DNA from 4 places in the Sporosarcina thermotolerans genome. Region 3 is predicted to be linked to each of the others. Evidence: riboswitches for the same ligand, from Rfam matches in the RefSeq annotation. Region 3 holds a riboswitch; each other region holds the start of a gene.
The links. Region 3 has a riboswitch for S-adenosylmethionine ahead of ACFPZG_RS05480 (methionine biosynthesis PLP-dependent protein). Riboswitches for the same ligand answer to the same signal wherever they lie in the genome.
Positions count from the first base shown of each region.

Region 1: another riboswitch for S-adenosylmethionine. It lies ahead of ACFPZG_RS17990 (bifunctional homocysteine S-methyltransferase/methylenetetrahydrofolate reductase); the one in region 3 lies ahead of ACFPZG_RS05480 (methionine biosynthesis PLP-dependent protein).
Region 2: another riboswitch for S-adenosylmethionine. It lies ahead of metK (methionine adenosyltransferase); the one in region 3 lies ahead of ACFPZG_RS05480 (methionine biosynthesis PLP-dependent protein).
Region 4: another riboswitch for S-adenosylmethionine. It lies ahead of ACFPZG_RS06505 (O-acetylhomoserine aminocarboxypropyltransferase/cysteine synthase family protein); the one in region 3 lies ahead of ACFPZG_RS05480 (methionine biosynthesis PLP-dependent protein).

Region 1 covers NZ_JBHSRM010000029.1:31,792-36,227, reverse strand. Annotated here, with positions in the region: gene ACFPZG_RS18005 (hypothetical protein) at 1-923, opposite strand, end outside; gene ACFPZG_RS18000 (biotin transporter BioY) at 1,068-1,664, opposite strand; gene ACFPZG_RS17995 (histidine kinase) at 1,798-1,980, opposite strand; SAM riboswitch class I at 2,096-2,204, shown strand; gene ACFPZG_RS17990 (bifunctional homocysteine S-methyltransferase/methylenetetrahydrofolate reductase) at 2,291-4,138, shown strand; gene metH (methionine synthase) at 4,131-4,436, shown strand, end outside.
Region 2 covers NZ_JBHSRM010000013.1:676,846-681,281, reverse strand. Annotated here, with positions in the region: gene pckA (phosphoenolpyruvate carboxykinase (ATP)) at 1-1,471, opposite strand, end outside; SAM riboswitch class I at 1,644-1,758, shown strand; gene metK (methionine adenosyltransferase) at 1,945-3,147, shown strand; gene ACFPZG_RS11300 (hypothetical protein) at 3,445-3,579, shown strand; gene ACFPZG_RS11295 (gamma carbonic anhydrase) at 3,781-4,293, opposite strand; gene ACFPZG_RS11290 (alpha/beta fold hydrolase) at 4,375-4,436, shown strand, end outside.
Region 3 covers NZ_JBHSRM010000009.1:11,911-16,346, reverse strand. Annotated here, with positions in the region: gene ACFPZG_RS05490 (phytoene/squalene synthase family protein) at 1-354, opposite strand, end outside; gene ACFPZG_RS05485 (NADPH-dependent FMN reductase) at 636-1,205, shown strand; gene ACFPZG_RS05480 (methionine biosynthesis PLP-dependent protein) at 1,252-2,379, opposite strand; SAM riboswitch class I at 2,460-2,565, opposite strand; gene ACFPZG_RS05475 (DMT family transporter) at 2,703-3,041, shown strand; gene ACFPZG_RS05470 (DMT family transporter) at 3,043-3,357, shown strand; gene ACFPZG_RS05465 (CPBP family intramembrane glutamic endopeptidase) at 3,387-4,220, opposite strand; gene ACFPZG_RS05460 (ABC transporter permease) at 4,300-4,436, opposite strand, start outside.
Region 4 covers NZ_JBHSRM010000011.1:28,158-32,593, reverse strand. Annotated here, with positions in the region: gene ACFPZG_RS06525 (YeiH family protein) at 1-764, shown strand, start outside; gene ACFPZG_RS06520 (DUF2187 family protein) at 812-1,033, opposite strand; gene ACFPZG_RS06515 (hypothetical protein) at 1,272-1,436, opposite strand; gene ACFPZG_RS06510 (glycerol-3-phosphate acyltransferase) at 1,555-2,175, opposite strand; SAM riboswitch class I at 2,546-2,661, shown strand; gene ACFPZG_RS06505 (O-acetylhomoserine aminocarboxypropyltransferase/cysteine synthase family protein) at 2,785-4,083, shown strand; gene ACFPZG_RS06500 (homoserine dehydrogenase) at 4,134-4,436, shown strand, end outside.

The DNA.
Region 1 (4,436 bases), on a different contig from region 3:
AGGCTGACCGCTTCCGGAGAAACCGCTCCATCAACGAATTCCGGTACTTCTGAGAGAGCATACTGATTCAATTCTCCCGATGCTGGATCGACCATGACGATCCCCTGGACATCGAACCCGTTCCTTGCCGTGATGAAATTCCCGTATGAACGGATATAATGCGGCTTGCCCTCATCGTCGATCTCAAGTTGGACATCGCCGTAAAAAATCAGTTCAGGCTTAGCCATCCGCATATGTCGTTCAACCTGCTTGCCGAAAAATGAAGAAGGCGTGTAGGACATCTCAGTTTTCACGAACTTCGGATTGTCAGCTGAATCGGTCGCACTCATTGTGAAATAACCAGGTGTCGTTTTTGCGTTCCACCATTTGAAGAAGCCCGAAAATTCGACTGGCGCAATATAGACAAATTCCCCGTCCACTTTTTGGATTTGTAAATGCCCCAACTCGTAATAGCTTGTATTCGGTACTTGCCCGAATGCTTTTTTCATTTTATTCCGGGCAAATTGCGGCGGCACACTCGCAGGTGTTTTTGTTTCATCGAACGCTTTGATTTCCACTTGCTGATCCATTTCCACTGCTTCATATTTTTGATCGGCATTGAAGAGTGGTGCACTAAGGATGAATGCACTTACGGATAGCGCCGCCAAAAACAGTACCACCTTAATGCTTCGCTCTTTCCCTGTTGCAAAGATTATGCCAAGAATCGTTGCAGCTAACAGCATGGCCCATAGCGACGTCCAATTCCTGTCCAAATTCGTAAGGTAATAAATTAGAAATGTGAACAAGCCTATGAGAATAACCGCTCCGGACAAGGCGCCAATCCTATTAAAGGCAGCTTCCCCGTTTTCTTTAGACCCGAACGGAACGATTATAATTGCGGATATGATTCCAACCACTAGTGAAAATAGCAATAAATTTATCATGCAAACACTCTTTTCTTATAAAATTTTCACTCACCTACTATACGAATGAACTTGCCATTAGATTCATTTTTATTTTAGAAAATTTATCGCAATCATAATAAAAAAAGACAATCCGCACAATTGAAGCTGTACGGATTGTCCTTTTTATATCGTCCTTCTAACCCTTAATACTTTGTACATCCTGTGTCCGAAAATCCCAGCAAGTATCGACAGTAAAATATCCTTAGGAAGTGGCGGTACCATCCACATCCAAGCAACTCCGTAACTGAATGCATCTGGAGCCGCAGCCCACAGCTTGTATGCAAAGTACATCCAATTCGTCCCGATTACGTAATTTATGACAAGGGCAACAAGCCCTGCAACGACATAACTTCGTAAACTGCCGTACTTTTCGACAATTTTCCCCGCTACAAATGCAACTAATATAAACGAAACAACGAAGCCGAAAGTCGGTACCAAAATGAAGCCAAAGCCCCCTTGGAACTTTGAAAAAATAGGTGCACCCGCCAAACCTGCGAACATATACACTGTCATCGAAATTGCACCGAGTCGGCTTCCAAGCAAAAGCCCTGCCAACACGGCAAAAAAGGTTTGCAACGTTATCGGGACTCCGCCAATGACAAGGAAAGGCACGAACCACGTTATATTCGCTCCGATCATCATCAATGCCGCAAACATCCCACAATAGACAATACTGAATGCACTCATACCCGTTTTTGTTTTTACACTAGCTGTTGTCATAATCCACCTCATAATTTGAGTTATCTTCAATAGAATAAAAGTTAACTCAAATTGTGTCAACCTGTTTCTCAAACAAGTTAACCATAGGTATATAAAAAAATCGACAGCATTCCGGCTATCGATTCCTCTTCAATCATTCTTTATCTTCACTTTTTGGGAATAAAAAATAGGATATTGTACCGCTAAGGATAGCAGCACCTATCGATATCCATACTCTGGATGTTCCTGGTACTTCCTGAAAGTTTATATGGAGCATATACCATGAAATTCCGGCAACAAGAAGTGCAATTGGAATTGAAAACTTGAAAATCCTCAACGTATTCACCTTCTATTTTTTGTTCGTATGCCCATTCTATCATAATTCATCTATTGACGTATTAAACATTTAACGGTATGATGTTTTAAATTATTCTAACAACTAAATTAATATTTTCTTATCAAGAGAAGCTGAGGGACTGGCCCGTCGAAGCTTCAGCAACCAGCCGTTGTAATCGGTAAGGTGCTAATTCCAGCAGGTTTATATGACCTGACAGATGAGAAGGATAGCGAATTATCGCGTTTTTTTAAAAGCCTTCTATTTCAAGAAGGCTTTTTTATTTTTATATTAGAGCGGGAGGATGAAGGGCTTGAAATTACTTGATCGATTGCAAAACGAAGTACTTGTCGCAGATGGAGCAATGGGAACTTTGCTTTATTCATACGGGATTGACTTTTGTTATGAAGAATTGAATGTCGAGAAACCTGAAATCATCGAAAAGATACATAGGGATTATATTGCTGCAGGCGCTGATATCATCCAGACGAACACGTATGGCGCAAATTTCCTTAAGCTTGCCCGTTATGGCCAAGAAGATAGAGTGAAAGAATACAATGAGGCGGCAGTCCGTATTGCAAAGCGGGCGGCAGCTCCCGGAAATCAGTATGTCCTTGGGACAATCGGGGGACTACTTGGCATCCGTAAAAGTGATGCATCAACTTCAGAAGTGCTGAAGTATGTTCAACAACAAGCAGACGCGCTGCTTACCGGCGAACCCGATGGATTGTTGTTGGAAACGTATTATGATTTCGAAGAGTTATCAATGGTCGTCACAGAGCTAAGGAAGATGACCGATTTGCCGATTATCGCGCAAGTTTCGATGGATGAACCAGGAATTCTTCAGAATGGATTGCAATTAAATGATGCCCTTCATCGCCTCGAGTCGTTAGGGGCAGACATTGTTGGCGTCAACTGCCGATTAGGTCCTTACCATACGATCCAAGCTTTTGACAATGTGACCTTGCCGAAGCATGCGTTCCTGTCCGCTGCACCGAATGCAAGCTTGCTCGATGTAGAAGACGGCAGAATCGTTTATGCGTCCGAAGCAGATTATTTCGGTCGGGCGGCAACATTACTCCGCGAAGAGGGCGTCCGTCTTATCGGGGGATGCTGCGGAACGACACCAATGCATATCGCCGCCGCGAAAAAGCAATTAAGAGGTCTGCCCCCGATTATAGAGAAAGTCGTCAATCCAAAGAAACCAATCGTCATCCGTGAAGCCGACCCTGTCAAATATGAACCACTGCATATAAAAGCAAAAACGAAACGGACGGTCATTGTGGAGCTCGATACACCGCGACACTTGGAGACCGATAAGTATTTTGAAGGGGCAAACCTACTATACGACGCTGGCGTTGATGCGGTTACTTTGGCCGACAACTCACTTGCCTCCCCCCGCATTAGCAATATGGCGATGGGTTCGATCTTGAAGCATGAATATAATGTGCGACCGCTTGTCCATTTGACATGCCGTGACCATAATTTGATCGGACTCCAATCCCATCTTATGGGTCTTGATGCGTTAGGCATTCACGATATCCTTGCCGTCACGGGTGACCCGACGAAAGTAGGCGATTTTCCAGGCGCAACGAGTGTCTATGACGTTTCCAGCATGGAATTATTGCAGCTTATCAAGCAGTTGAATGAAGGAATTTCATTTACAGGAAAACCGCTTCGTAAAAAGGCGAATTTCTCTGTAGCAGCCGCGTTCAACCCGAATGTACGTGTCCTTGATCGAGCGGTAAAGAGGCTCGAGAAAAAGATTGAATGCGGAGCAGATTATATTATTACACAGCCAGTCTATACGAAAGAAAAGATTATTGACATCTACGAAGCAACGAAACATTTAGATACACCGATTTTCATCGGTATCATGCCACTAACGAATATTCGGAACGCCGAATTTTTACATCATGAAGTGCCTGGCATCAAGCTTTCCGAGGAGGTCTTGGAAAGAATGCGTGCATGCGGGGATGATCGAGAAAAGGCGACACAGGAAGGCATCACTATTGCCAAGGGATTAGTCGATACAGCCGCTGAGCTATTCAACGGCATTTATATCATTACTCCGTTCCTGCGCTATGACATGTCACTGGAACTAATCAACCATATTAAAGAGCTCGACGCGGAGAAGGAGAGGAAAATTGTCCATGCCTAAACATCTCATAGAACAGCAACTTGAAAAAAGAATCCTCATCATAGACGGGGCAATGGGCACGATGCTGCAAGCGGAGGACCTGTCTGCACACGATTTTGGCGGAGAGGAGTATGAAGGCTGTAACGAGTACTTGAATATTCTACGGCCGGATATCTTAGGGAAAATCCATCGTGCCTACCTTGAGGCTGGCGCAGATATAATCTGCACGAACACTTTCGGGGGCACCCCTCTTGTATTGGACGAATTCAGCCTTGGCCATCGTGTCCGTGAAATCAATAAAAGAGCTGTTGAAATTGCA
Region 2 (4,436 bases), on a different contig from region 3:
CGCTCCACGCATTGCGAGGGTTCAACACTTCGCTTGGCACACCTTCAATAGCTTTTGGCATAGCAAGGCCAAAAATTGCATTTTCTTCAAATTCAACATCAGTTAATTCGCCAGCAATTGCAGCACGGACCATTGTACGTGTATGTTTCAATTCCATACGTTTACCAACTCCGTAAACGCCACCCGTCCAACCAGTGTTTACAAGGAATACTTGTGCATCATGCTCATCGATTTTCTTACCAAGCATTTCAGCGTACACAGTCGCTGGAAGCGGTAGGAATGGAGAACCGAAGCATGTTGAGAAAGTAGCCTCAGGTGCAGTAATGCCACGCTCAGTTCCTGCAAGCTTCGATGTGAAACCGCTTAGGAAGTGATACATCGCTTGTTCTTTCGTCAATTTCGAAATTGGAGGTAACACGCCAAACGCATCCGCAGTTAGGAACACGATTGCTTTCGGATGTCCTGCAACGGACGGTGTTACGATGTTTTCGATATTTTGGATTGGATAAGCTGCACGTGTATTTTCAGTTAATGAACTATCGTCATAATCTGGGATACGTGTTTCTGGGTCAAGCACAACGTTTTCAAGAACTGAACCGAATTGGATCGCTCCAAAGATTTCTGGTTCCTTTTCTTGAGACAAGTTGACGCATTTTGCGTAACATCCACCTTCGATGTTGAATACACCGTTATCAGACCAGCCGTGCTCATCATCACCGATCAACTTACGGTTAGCATCAGCGGAAAGAGTCGTTTTTCCTGTACCTGAAAGGCCGAAGAATAGGGCAACATCGCCTTCTTCACCAACGTTTGCTGAACAGTGCATAGGAAGAATTCCGCGCTCAGGAAGCAAGTAGTTCATGACAGAGAAAATCGATTTTTTCATTTCTCCTGCGTATTCTGTTCCTCCGATAAGGACAATGCGCTTCTCAAGTGATACAATGATGAAAGTCTCGGATTTCGTGCCGTCGACTGCTGGATCTGCTTTGAAAGATGGAGCAGCAAGTATTGTAAATTGTGCTTCATGTGCTTTCAATTCTTCTTCAGTAGGTCGGATGAATAGATTCTGAACAAATAGGTTTTGCCAAGCGAATTCATTAATAATTTGAATGGAAAGCTGTGAATCTTTATCAGCTCCTGCAAAGCCTTTAAAAACGAATAGTTCGTCTTTCTTTTTTAGATGGTTAATCACTTTTGTATATAATGAATCAAATAATTCACTGGAAATCGGTTGGTTAACTTTGCCCCAATCGATCTTATCTTTGGAAGAATCTTCTTCGACTGTGTACTTATCTCCAGGTGAACGGCCAGTATACTTTCCAGTTTGCGCAGTAAGTGCTCCATCTGCAGAAAGTTTAGCTTCTCCACGAGCTGTCGCTTTTTCAACTAACTCTGCCACTGAAGGCTGGATGTTTACGTTATTGCCTGAAAGTAACTCATGTAGTCCGTTTTCAATTTTCGCTGAGATCATTTTGTTCGTACCGTCCTTTGCGTGTAATCCCGAGTCACGGGTGTCATCACATTTCGTAAATAGTATAACACATTTAGAATAATAGTCTATACTAATTGAAAACACAAGCGGTTAGATCAAAAATATTTGACAAAACCACTTTCTTTACTTACTATTGTTAGATGAACGGATACTCTTATCCCGAGCTGGCGGAGGGACAGGCCCTATGAAGCCCGGCAACCTGCGCATATATACCTGCGAGAAGGTGCCAAACCTGGAGCAAGGTTGAATTCCTTGGACGATAAGAGTGAAAGGTGCTGCTTTTGAAATTCTGCCTTTCCTCATGTATATTTACGTGAGCGAAGGGCTTTTTATATTCATTTTACAGGCCCTTAATCCTTGTGTATGTTGACGTCGACTCTCTAGGCGCTGAACTTACTGGGACAATTAGAGTACCGTATCAATATTTGCAAGCTGTTAAGGAGGAAACAACAATGACAAATCGCCGACTGTTTACATCGGAATCGGTAACTGAAGGACATCCGGACAAAATGTGCGATCAGATTTCTGACGCTATTTTGGACGCGATTTTAGAGGAAGACCCAAATGCACGCGTGGCGTGTGAAACGACAATTACAACAGGATTAGTTCTTGTTATAGGTGAAATTACAACAACTACCTATGTCGACATTCCGAAAGTTGTACGGGATACAGTGAAAGAAATCGGGTACACACGTGCTAAATTCGGATTCGACTGGGAAACTTCATCTGTTTTAACTTCGATTGACGAGCAGTCCCCAGACATCGCGGCAAGCGTGGATCAGGCGCTTGAAGCAAGAGAAGGAACAATGACAGATGCGGAGCTTGACGCAATCGGAGCTGGTGACCAAGGATTGATGTTCGGTTTTGCATGTAATGAAACACCTGAACTCATGCCGATGCCTATTAGTTTATCCCATAAACTTGCCCGCCGCCTTGCTGAAGTACGTAAAGAAGATATTCTTACTTATCTGCGTCCGGACGGAAAAACACAAGTAACAGTAGAATATGATGAAAATAATAATCCTGTCCGTATTGACACGATTGTTATTTCGACTCAACACTCTCCTGATGTGACACTTGAAGAAATTCAAAGAGATTTGAAAGAACAAGTTATTCAGCCGGTCGTCCCTGCGGAGTTATTAGATGAAGAAACTAAATACTTCATCAACCCTTCAGGCCGTTTCGTTATCGGTGGCCCACAAGGGGATGCAGGATTGACGGGACGTAAAATCATCGTTGACACATACGGCGGCTATGCACGTCATGGCGGTGGTGCATTCTCCGGGAAGGATGCTACAAAAGTGGACCGTTCCGCTTCATATGCTGCGCGCTATGTTGCGAAGAATATCGTTGCAGCTGGGCTTGCGGATCGTTGTGAAGTGCAATTGGCATATGCAATCGGTGTGGCGAAGCCAGTTTCTATTTCGATTGATACATTCGGAACAGGTAAAGTAGAGGAAAGCAAGCTTGTGGAAATCGTGCGTGAGTTATTCGATTTACGCCCTGCAGGCATCATTAAAATGCTTGACCTTCGCCGTCCAATTTACAAACAAACAGCAGCCTATGGCCATTTCGGTCGTACAGACGTTGAACTTCCTTGGGAGATCACGGATAAGGCGGAAGAATTGAAGGATAGAGCTGGATTGTCTAATTAATAATTGGATGATTGAATAAAGAGACAGGAAGAATGGAGAAATCCAGCCTTCCTGTTTTTTATTTTGGTGAAAGGAGAACTCCTGAGCGAAGAACGAGAACTTTTTAAGTGGAAAGGAGAACTCTGCGACGAAGAACGAGAACTCTTTTAGAGGAAAGGAGAACTAAATGGCGAAGAACGAGAACTCTTTATGTGGAAAGGAGAACTCTACGACGAAGAATGAGAACTCTTTAAGTGGAAAGGAGAACTTGGCTGTGTGTTAAGTGGGCAAGGTCCATTTATTTAGGGTCAGGGTCCATTGTTCCGCTATCAAGGTACATTCTTCCACGGTCAAGGTCCATTCTTCCACAGCCAGGGTCCATTGTTCAGCTACCAAGGTCCATTCTTCCTCTACCAAGGTCCATTCTTCAGGCAGCGTTATAAAAAGGTGTAAGATTAGGGAACTAAACTGAAATTTAAACGTTTAATTAGTAAATAGATTGGTAGGATGGGGGATTTTATATGGGTATAATAAGCTTTTGGTTGTTAGGACTTATCGGTTTATTCACTATTATCATCGTGGCAGGAATCATTGTTTTCATGGCTATCAAAAAATAAAGGTGTTGCGCAAAAAGTGGCAACACCTACACCGTTATTATTTTTGCATACCCTTATAAATAGCACCTTTTTCAACGTAACTTTCAACAATCCGCTTCATATCAGCTCGATCATCATCATTCAATTCACGGACGACTTTCGCCGGGGAACCAAGCGCAAGACAGCCTGGCGGTATTTTCTTGCCGGGAGGTACAAGACTTCCGGCTCCGATGAACGCACCTTCGCCAATTTCAGCACCATCCAAAATGATTGCGCCCATTCCAATCAGCGCACCTTCACGTATGACACAGCTATGAAGAAGGGCTTTATGGCCGACAGTGACATCATCTTCGATCAACAACGTCCTTCCCGGACTTTGGTGTAGGCAACTTAAATCTTGAATGCTGACACGTTCGCCTATTATTGTTGGTGCAACGTCTCCGCGTATGACAGTATTAAACCAGATTGAACTGTTAGCGCCAATCGTCACATCGCCAGTAATTGTCGCATAATCCGCTACATAGACGGATGGATCGATTTTTGGAGTCTTTCCATTGTATGGATAAATCATGAATGTCTCCTCTTTTCTATAAATCGTGTATAATTTATCATATCATGAAACTTTCATTTACATAAAGAGGAGGTGGATTCTATGTGGAAATGGGAGGCAGAAGGACAACCGAAAGCGGTCGTTGTCATTGTCCATAATGCTTA
Region 3 (4,436 bases):
CGACTCTTTTACTTTTTCAACGATGCCGGCTGGACAGACGGTGAGCCAATCGCCAAGCCTTAGCGTGACTTCAGGCAATAGACTTTCATACGGCTTCAGTAAATCCCTGTATGCGGCTACATCAAATATATCGTTCTGCAAAAGCTTACTCGTAGACCGAAGTAAATACTGCTTGCTATCTGGCTGCAATTCCTCGTGATCCTCGATTTCATCAATCGCACGCATACATAAGTAGGCGGAGCCCACTGTCTTGCGCAACGTTGGATTCAGCAATTTAATCGGTATATAAAAGGTCCTGCTCGTAAGCTTCAGTATATGCATTGCTTCTTTTTGCAATTTTGCCTCGTTCATCAGTTGGATCCTCCTTCATTACTAAAAAAGAAAATACGTCTCATGCGTTATTATGATTATCATACACTATTCATTAAGGGACTTGCCAATTCTATAGATAGGAAATATCTAAAAGAATATTTTTACAAATGAACAAAAAATAAAGTTAAGGTCCAACTAAATTTGTTGAGAAAGTATTTTGAATATGAGATATTATCTAAGGAAAGTTTTCGATTCATGGCATATGCTCTAATGCATACCTTGCCTTGGTCTGGAAACGATATGTATAAAGGAGATTTTATAAGATGACTATTAAGGTTAAGGCGATTATAGGTAGTACAAGTTCTAAATCAGTCAATTTAGGTGTGGTTGAATTTTTAAGGAAAAAGTATGTAGGAAAATTGGAAATCACTCCTGTTTTCATCAATGACCTAACGATGTTTTCAGTGGACTTGGAAAGCAATCCTCCGGAAATCGTTACTGAATTCATGGATAACATAAGGGATTCGGACGCAATTCTTTTCGCTGTTCCCGAATACAATTACTCGATTCCTGGCGTATTGAAAAATGCCGTCGACTGGCTATCACGAAGCAACTTCGCTATAAAAGATAAGCCTGCATTCATGATCGGGGCTTCGGCGGGAGTGTTAGGTACAGTGCGTGCACAAATACACTTAAAACAAATACTTTCTAACCCGATGCTTTCACCTGCACTTTTGCCTGGAAATGATGTATTCATTGGTTCGATTCAACAAAAAGTCGATGAGATTGGACAATTGACAGACCAAGCGACGATTGATTTCTTGGATAAAGTTGTGAACAACTTTATCGAGTTTTATTCAAAGACTAAAGCGTTTGCTGAACTTCAAGCATAATTTTAAAAAATGGCCTGCCTTGAGTTGCTCAAGGCGGCCTTTTTTATTAGTTAGAAAGAACGGGGGATTTTGAAGCTGCTGTTAGGGCTTGCTTTAAGTCGTCAATTAAATCTTCAGCTTCTTCCAACCCTACGGAAAAACGCAATAGCCGTTTGTCCACTCCACGTTTTTCCCTTTCCTCCTCAGGGATATCAGCATGGGTTTGTGTCGTCGGATATGTAATGAGGCTTTCTACACCGCCGAGGCTTTCAGCAAAAGTAATAAGGTGTAAGTTCTTGAGAAACGGACCGATCCATTCGCTGTTTTGAAGTCGGAAGGAAATCATTCCACCTTTTCCTGCATAAAGGACATCCGCTATAAGCGGTTCATTTTCCAAATAGGCGACGAGCTCCTTTGCATTTGCGTCATGTTGTTTCATCCGTACATGCAATGTCTTTAATCCGCGGACGACAAGCCATGAATCGAAAGGGGATAGCGTGGCGCCAATCGCATTATGGTTTTCGCCTAAAAGATTGCATAATTCTTCCCCTTTCGCAACAACAAGTCCGGCCAATACATCATTATGACCACCGATGTATTTTGTCGCGCTATGGATGACGATATCCGCACCAAGTTCAATTGGGCGCTGATAGAAAGGCGTTAAAAACGTATTATCGACGATTAACAGCAACCCGTGTTTCTTCGCAAGCGCCGCGTATTTTTCAATATCTATTTCCAGCATAAGCGGATTCGTCGGTGTTTCGATAAAAAGTGCTTTTGTGTTCTCTGTGATAAGCCTCTCTGTTTCTTCTACATTTTGAAATGAAGTATAGAATGTCGTAATGCCATATATATTGGCATATTGTTTGAACAGACGATAGGTACCTCCGTATATGTCGTCAGGTGCAATCAGTTCATCTCCAGGCTTGAAGATGGAGAGGGAAAGTTGGATAGCTGCCATCCCGGAACTGCATGCGTAGCCTCGGTCGCCGTTTTCCAAATTGGCAATTCCTTCTTCGAGGATTGTCCGTGTTGGGTTTTTCGTCCTTGTGTAGTCGTATCCTGTGGAGAGCCCTAAGCCGTCATGTTTGTAGGCGGTGGAGAAGTGGATTGGGGGATTGACTGCTCCTGTTCTCGGATCGCTATGATTTCCTAACTGTACCAATTTCGTGTTTATGCTATGATTTGTCAACATGTCCATCTCCTTTGGTTTATCGATATAAAAAGGCCCTCTTCGAATAAGAAGAGGGCCTTCAACGGTTGTTGAGATCAATCTTCTTATCTTCAAGACGGGGTCGTCTTTTGGAATTAGCACCATGCCAAATCGAGCTGGTTGCTGAGACTTCGTCGGGCCAAATCCCTCCGTCTCTCTTGATAAGAAACAAAATATATAATTGTTGGAAAAATGATTTATCTAAAATTACCATGATTCTGTATAGATTGCAAGAGAGCTCTGAAAATAACTTTATAAATGATTTGCTATAATGGGGTCATGTTGAGTGGTGAGGGGGATTTTTATTGGCTTGGCTTTATGTTTTATTGGCGGCGATCATCGAAGTGTTTTGGGTGATTGGACTTAGGTATTCCGACTCCGCCATAGAGTGGGCGGGGACTGTTGTTGCGATCATCATCAGCTTTTACGCAATTATAAAAGCATGTGAGAAGCTGCCGTCGGGGACAGTTTATGCGGTTTTCACCGGTTCTGGAGCTGCGGCGATTGTGTTGGTCGATTTTCTGTTTTTCAATGCGGAGCTTTCCATCATGAAGGTGTTTTTCATTGCAATTATTATCGTCGGTGTTATTGGGATAAAGATGACTTCCGTTGAGTCAATCCCGGTGGAAGAGGGGGGCGAATGAAATGGCATGGGTTTATCTTGTCATCGCCAGTTTAGGCGAGATTTTCGGAGTCATGTCCATTAACTTATATTTGCAAAAGAGGTCATGGCAACGATTGATAGTAATTGTCGCTACATTTTCAATAGGATTTTATTTTCTATCGCTTGCGATGCGTGAAATTCCGATGGGGACTGCGTACCCAGTTTGGACTGGATTAGGTGCTGCGGGGGCTGTCTTGATGGGCATTTTGTTTTTCAAGGAAGCAGCTGGATGGAAACGGATCCTTTTCTTATGCTTAATCATCGGTGGGGCAGTCGGGTTGAAATTATTTGGATGAAAAAAAGGGCGATTCAGTCGCCCTTTCGCTCACTCGGATATCGTTTCAAGTGCACTCATTGCTTCTTCTCTTTTCTTCGATAAACCTTTTCCTAATTTTACTACGATATAGGCAGTTAAAATTGAACTGATAACAAGTAGGACAGACAATGTGCTAGCATTGTTAATAATATCCTCACGCGTTGCGATAACCACGCCATCGAACCATGAGGCTGGCAAAAATGAAGAGATCACAGCAAGCGTGTTGTTCAATATATGCATCAAAATCGGTAGTAAAAGGTTTCCGGTTCGCAAGTAAAGTAGACATGCGATAAGTCCGAATAGGAAAGCGCCGATCATATCGGCATGCAAAACCCCGAAAAGGATGCTCGATATCAAAATACCGCCCCACATTGATGTTTTCTTCATGAAGCGATGCAAGAAAACTCCCCGGAAGACGAATTCCTCGACAATCGGGCCCAAGATGGTGATAGCAATAATTTCAGTTACCAATAAGACGGGATTCGTAGGCATTGGCACTTCAGTCATTAGAAAATCAGCAAATGCCGGGAGTATTGGGTCAACGACAAAGACGAGCAACCAAAATGAACTTAAAGAGAGTACGATAGATACAATGACGATGCCAACTATGGCTGGACCCCACGGTTTTATCCCCTTGAAGAAAACCGTATCCCGAATCACGTTCGGATACTTATTGAAATAATACCCGAAAAAAATTGCAGGTATAATCGCATAAATAACGATATTTGCAGCAGCTCCGAAGAACTCCTCGTTAACTCCGACCCCAACTGTAAATACAACTAAAACAAGTAAACTTACAACCGATAACGCGAATAAATAACGGATTTTCATCTCTTCAAACAAGAAAACACCCCCTTGATTAATCTTAGGCGAACTGGAATGATATGTCACTATGTTATATGAATCGATAAAATAGTCTATCTCATTTTAACCGTTTCGCTCTGATCATTTGCATCCTCCCATTAAACAATGTTGGGTAAGAGAGAAATCCTAACATGATACTTGTAACGGCAGCCGTTGCCAATAGAAGAAAGAGGATGATCAGTTGGAATTGCACTG
Region 4 (4,436 bases), on a different contig from region 3:
TGAAATTAAATATAGATGTCGTATTCCGTGATGGTTTGGGGCTGTTAGCGCGGGATGTTTTGGTCATCGCCTTTGCAATTGGAGTCACGCTTCTTCTTGCAAAATGGTTGAAAGCAGATATGAATATTTCTTTGCTTTTAGGCGTCGGGACTGGAGTTTGCGGGGCAGCAGCCATCGCAGCGGTGGCACCGATTGTTAAAGCCAAGGATGAAGATACCGCTATTGGTGTTGGCATTATCGCGATGTTGGGCACCGTTTTTGCAATCGGTTATACGCTATTGCGTCCGATTTTGCCCCTTCTTCCAACTGAATATGGCATTTGGTCAGGAATGAGTCTTCATGAATTGGCGCATGTAGCGATTGCGGCTGCACCAGCTGGTGAGGATGCACTTGCTATCGCATTACTCGCAAAATTAGGCAGGGTATTCCTATTGGTACCGCTATGCCTTATCTTCATCTATTTCATGAAGCGTAAAAGCAAAGGAGAGGATGGGGAGCAGAATAAAATCGAATTCCCATGGTTCCTTGTTGGATTCATCTTAATGAGCTTGTTTGGAAGTTATGTATTAGGTCATTCAATTCCGGTAACGGACGGGGTAATGTCAGGAATCAGTAGCGCAACAACGTGGTTATTGACAGCCGCCATGGTCGGGCTTGGGCTAAATGTGAGTCTGAAGGATCTGCTGGACCGGGCGATGAGACCATTGATAGCGGTCACAATTACATCCATTTGTTTGTCGGTCTTAGTGTATTTTATTATATAAAGAATAGAAAAAGGGCACTCCTCATGGAGATGCCCTTTTCGTATAAATTAACCTACTGAGTAGTTCTTGTGTGCAACGACAGTTAGATTGGATGCGACACCAATCCGTTCTGCATCATCCTCGGAAATCTTCACGATAACCGAATTCTCGAGTATCTTGTGGATTGTTCCATTCACCTCATGATCATTGCGGGTAAATGAAATCTCTTCGTCGATATGACGAGCCGAGACAAAATCTGAAACGGGTTTCTCCCTACGTGGAAAAGCCAATCGAATCCCTCCTACTGTGCATTCTCACCATAAACTAAAAAGAAAAAACGCCAAGGTCTGTCCTTAGCAAAAAAAGTCATGATGGAAAACAACTAGTCGAAAACGATCTTAATCAAGTTGTCTACTATTAGTATACCACAAATTGTCGAACTTTGCAGAATCAGAATCCAGGCCGCAGATGAAAAATTTGCATTCTTGCACTCATACGCAACTACTAAATGCAATCCATACTATTAGACTATTCTGTTTTTTCCTTATCATCATCTGTTTGTACTTGAAGCTGCACGACCTGTTTATCAGGTGGGGGAGTTGATGGATCAAAATCAGCAAAGGCTAATCCCAACGCAGCACCAACAGCTAATAAACGACTTTTTGTTTGTATCCATTTCGAAACTTTTTTCATTCTCCACCTACCTTTCACCTGACTGTTCGTGCAGTTGCTTGCAACGTAACTACAGTGTGAGAGCTATCATTTTTATGTTAGTGCAGTAGTAAAAGTATCACTTCATTTTTGTTTGCTTCTATTTCTTGAACGATGCACGAATCCTCGGCTCGGTTCTGTTACGAATCCGCCTGAAGTTTTCAAAATGCTTCCAAATTGCGATTAAGAAAAGTAATAGCGATATCAGTATCGGCCAGTAGCCATCCAGCCAAATGGCCATTGCCAAGAGCGTGATATAGAGCATGATGACGCCAAACACGAGAATATCCGTCGCGAGCGCAACAAGAATGAATAAGAGCAATCCAGCAAGCCCGAACCACCAATCGATTGCAAATAGCACTCCGATTACAGTTGCAGTTCCTTTTCCTCCGTTGAATTTCATATGGAAAGGAAAATTATGACCAAATATCACGGCTGCACCCGCAATGAATAATAGCAAAGTGATTTGGTCCGCGGGTAATCCAAAATGTTCGGCAAGCAACCTTACAATAATTACGGCCAAAACCCCTTTGCCAATATCAACCAAGGCAACGAGTGCGCCATATTTTTTCCCAAGTACAATCATCGCATTCGATGCGCCGGCATTCTTAACCCCTGTCTCTTTCAGATTAACCCCGGAAATCCATCGCGCGATTGTCGATCCATGCAAGCAACCTACTATATATCCCAAAACTACAATACTAATGATCCATAAAGTCATATAAAATCCCCCGAGAAAGAATTTTTTAATAGTGTACTCAAGAACCCATGGCACGCGCTCAAGAATCGGTTTCCGTGCTCAAGAACCCATGGCCCGCGCTCAAGAATCGGTTTCCGTGCTCAAGAACCCATGGCCCGCGCTCAAGATTTCGTTTCCGCGCCCAACAACTCGAGTCACGCGCTCAAGATACCGTTCCAGCGCTCAAGAACCCACTCCACGCGCCCATGAATACGCCCCCATAACCCTACAATTAAAATTATCATAACATTAATGACAAAGCGCAAGTTTCAGAAAAAATAAATTTGCCCCCTTGACTTTTAAAAAAGAGTCTCCTATACTGAACAACAAGATGAAAAACTGAATACCCAAACTCTTATCAAGAGCGGCGGAGGGACTAGGCCCTGCGATGCCCGGCAACCGGCAAGTGATGAACTTGCAAAGGTGCTACTTCCTACAGATTCGTGCGAACGGTCTGAAAGATAAGAGGAGGAATAAGCGAAAGCGTAACCCTTCTCTTAGCGAAAGGGGTTATTTTTTTTATTCCAAAAACCCCCAACGCCTCCGCATTGAACTATTTTCATCTTAAAAAATCCACTGGAGGTAATTAAAATGACTAACAAACAACTTCAACCTGAAACTCTTCTTTTACACGGCGGGCAAAAGCCGGATCCTGTGACTGGTTCCCGTGCTGTGCCGATCCACCGTACAACCGCATTCGTCTTCCGTGACACTGAACATGCCCAAAACCTTTTCGGTCTGCAAGAAGCAGGCAATATTTACACGCGAATTACAAATCCAACTGTTGCTGTTTTTGAAGAAAGAGTCGCCCTACTTGAAGGTGGCACTGCTGCAGTAGCACTATCTTCCGGAATGGCAGCCATTGCGTTCTCAATTTTGAATATTGCTGGAGCAGGGGATGAAATCGTTGCCGCAAGCAACCTTTACGGTGGTACGTATAATCTATTCGCCGTGACACTTCCTCGATACGGAATCACTGTCAAATTCGTTGATGCAGAAGACCCTGAAAACTTCCGTGCCGCTATCACTGAAAAAACAAAAGCTATTTTCGCAGAAACAATTGGGAATCCAAGCCTTCAAGTGCTCGATATCGAAGCGGTCGCAAATATTGCGCATGAGAATGAAATCCCGTTCCTCATTGACAACACATTCGCGTCCCCATACGGATCGAACCCAATCGAATTTGGAGCAGACGTTGTCATCCATTCCGCAACTAAGTGGATTGGTGGTCATGGCACAACAATTGGTGGTGTGGTCGTCGATGCTGGGAAATTCGACTGGACGAAGGGCAAGTTCCCAGGATTCACAGAGCCGGATGAAACATATAATGGTCTGCGCTACGGAATCGATACAGCTGCAGCTGCATTCGCTACGAAGCTCCGCGTTCAATTATTACGCGATTTCGGACCTTGCTTAGATCCGGACAGTGCTTTCAACTTCCTTCAAGGGCTGGAGACACTTCATTTACGTGTTACACGCCATAATGAAAATGCCGTTAAAGTCGCTGGATTCCTACAGAACCATCCATCTGTGGAATGGGTAACATATACAGGTCTTGAAGATCATCCGACATATGAAAACGCGAAGAAATACTTGAAAAACGGCTTCGGTTCTATCATCGTATTCGGCATTAAAGGTGGCCGTGAAGCGGGTCGCAAAGTTATTGACAATATTACACTTTGGTCGCATGTGGCGAATGTCGGTGATGCCAAATCATTAATCATCCACCCGGCTTCCACAACGCATCAGCAATTGTCAGCGGAAGATTTAGTAAAATCCGGAGTGGCTGAAGAATTAATTCGCCTATCAGTCGGTTTGGAGTCAACCGAAGACATCATTGCGGACCTTGAGCAGGCAATTGAAAAGGCGGTACCGGTCACTGTTCAATAACAGGCGTCTTGCTCTTTAATAGCTGGCGCCCTGGGAAAGGGTGTTGAGGAATGCCGTCGATTAAAGTGGCGATACTTGGATTTGGTACGGTTGGTGAAGGTGTATATAGGATTCTCCAAGAAAAACGGGAAGAGCTTAAAAAAAGCACGGGATTCACCGTTGATGTCGTATCCATCCTTGTGAAAGATAAGATGAAAAAACGTACGTCGATAACAGACGTTCAAATTACGGATGATTTTCGAGATATACTGAACAACCCAACAATTGATATTGTTTTTGAAGCAATTGTCGGAGAAGAACCTGCCTATACATATTTATCCGATGCAATCGAGAAGGGTTGCCATATCATTACT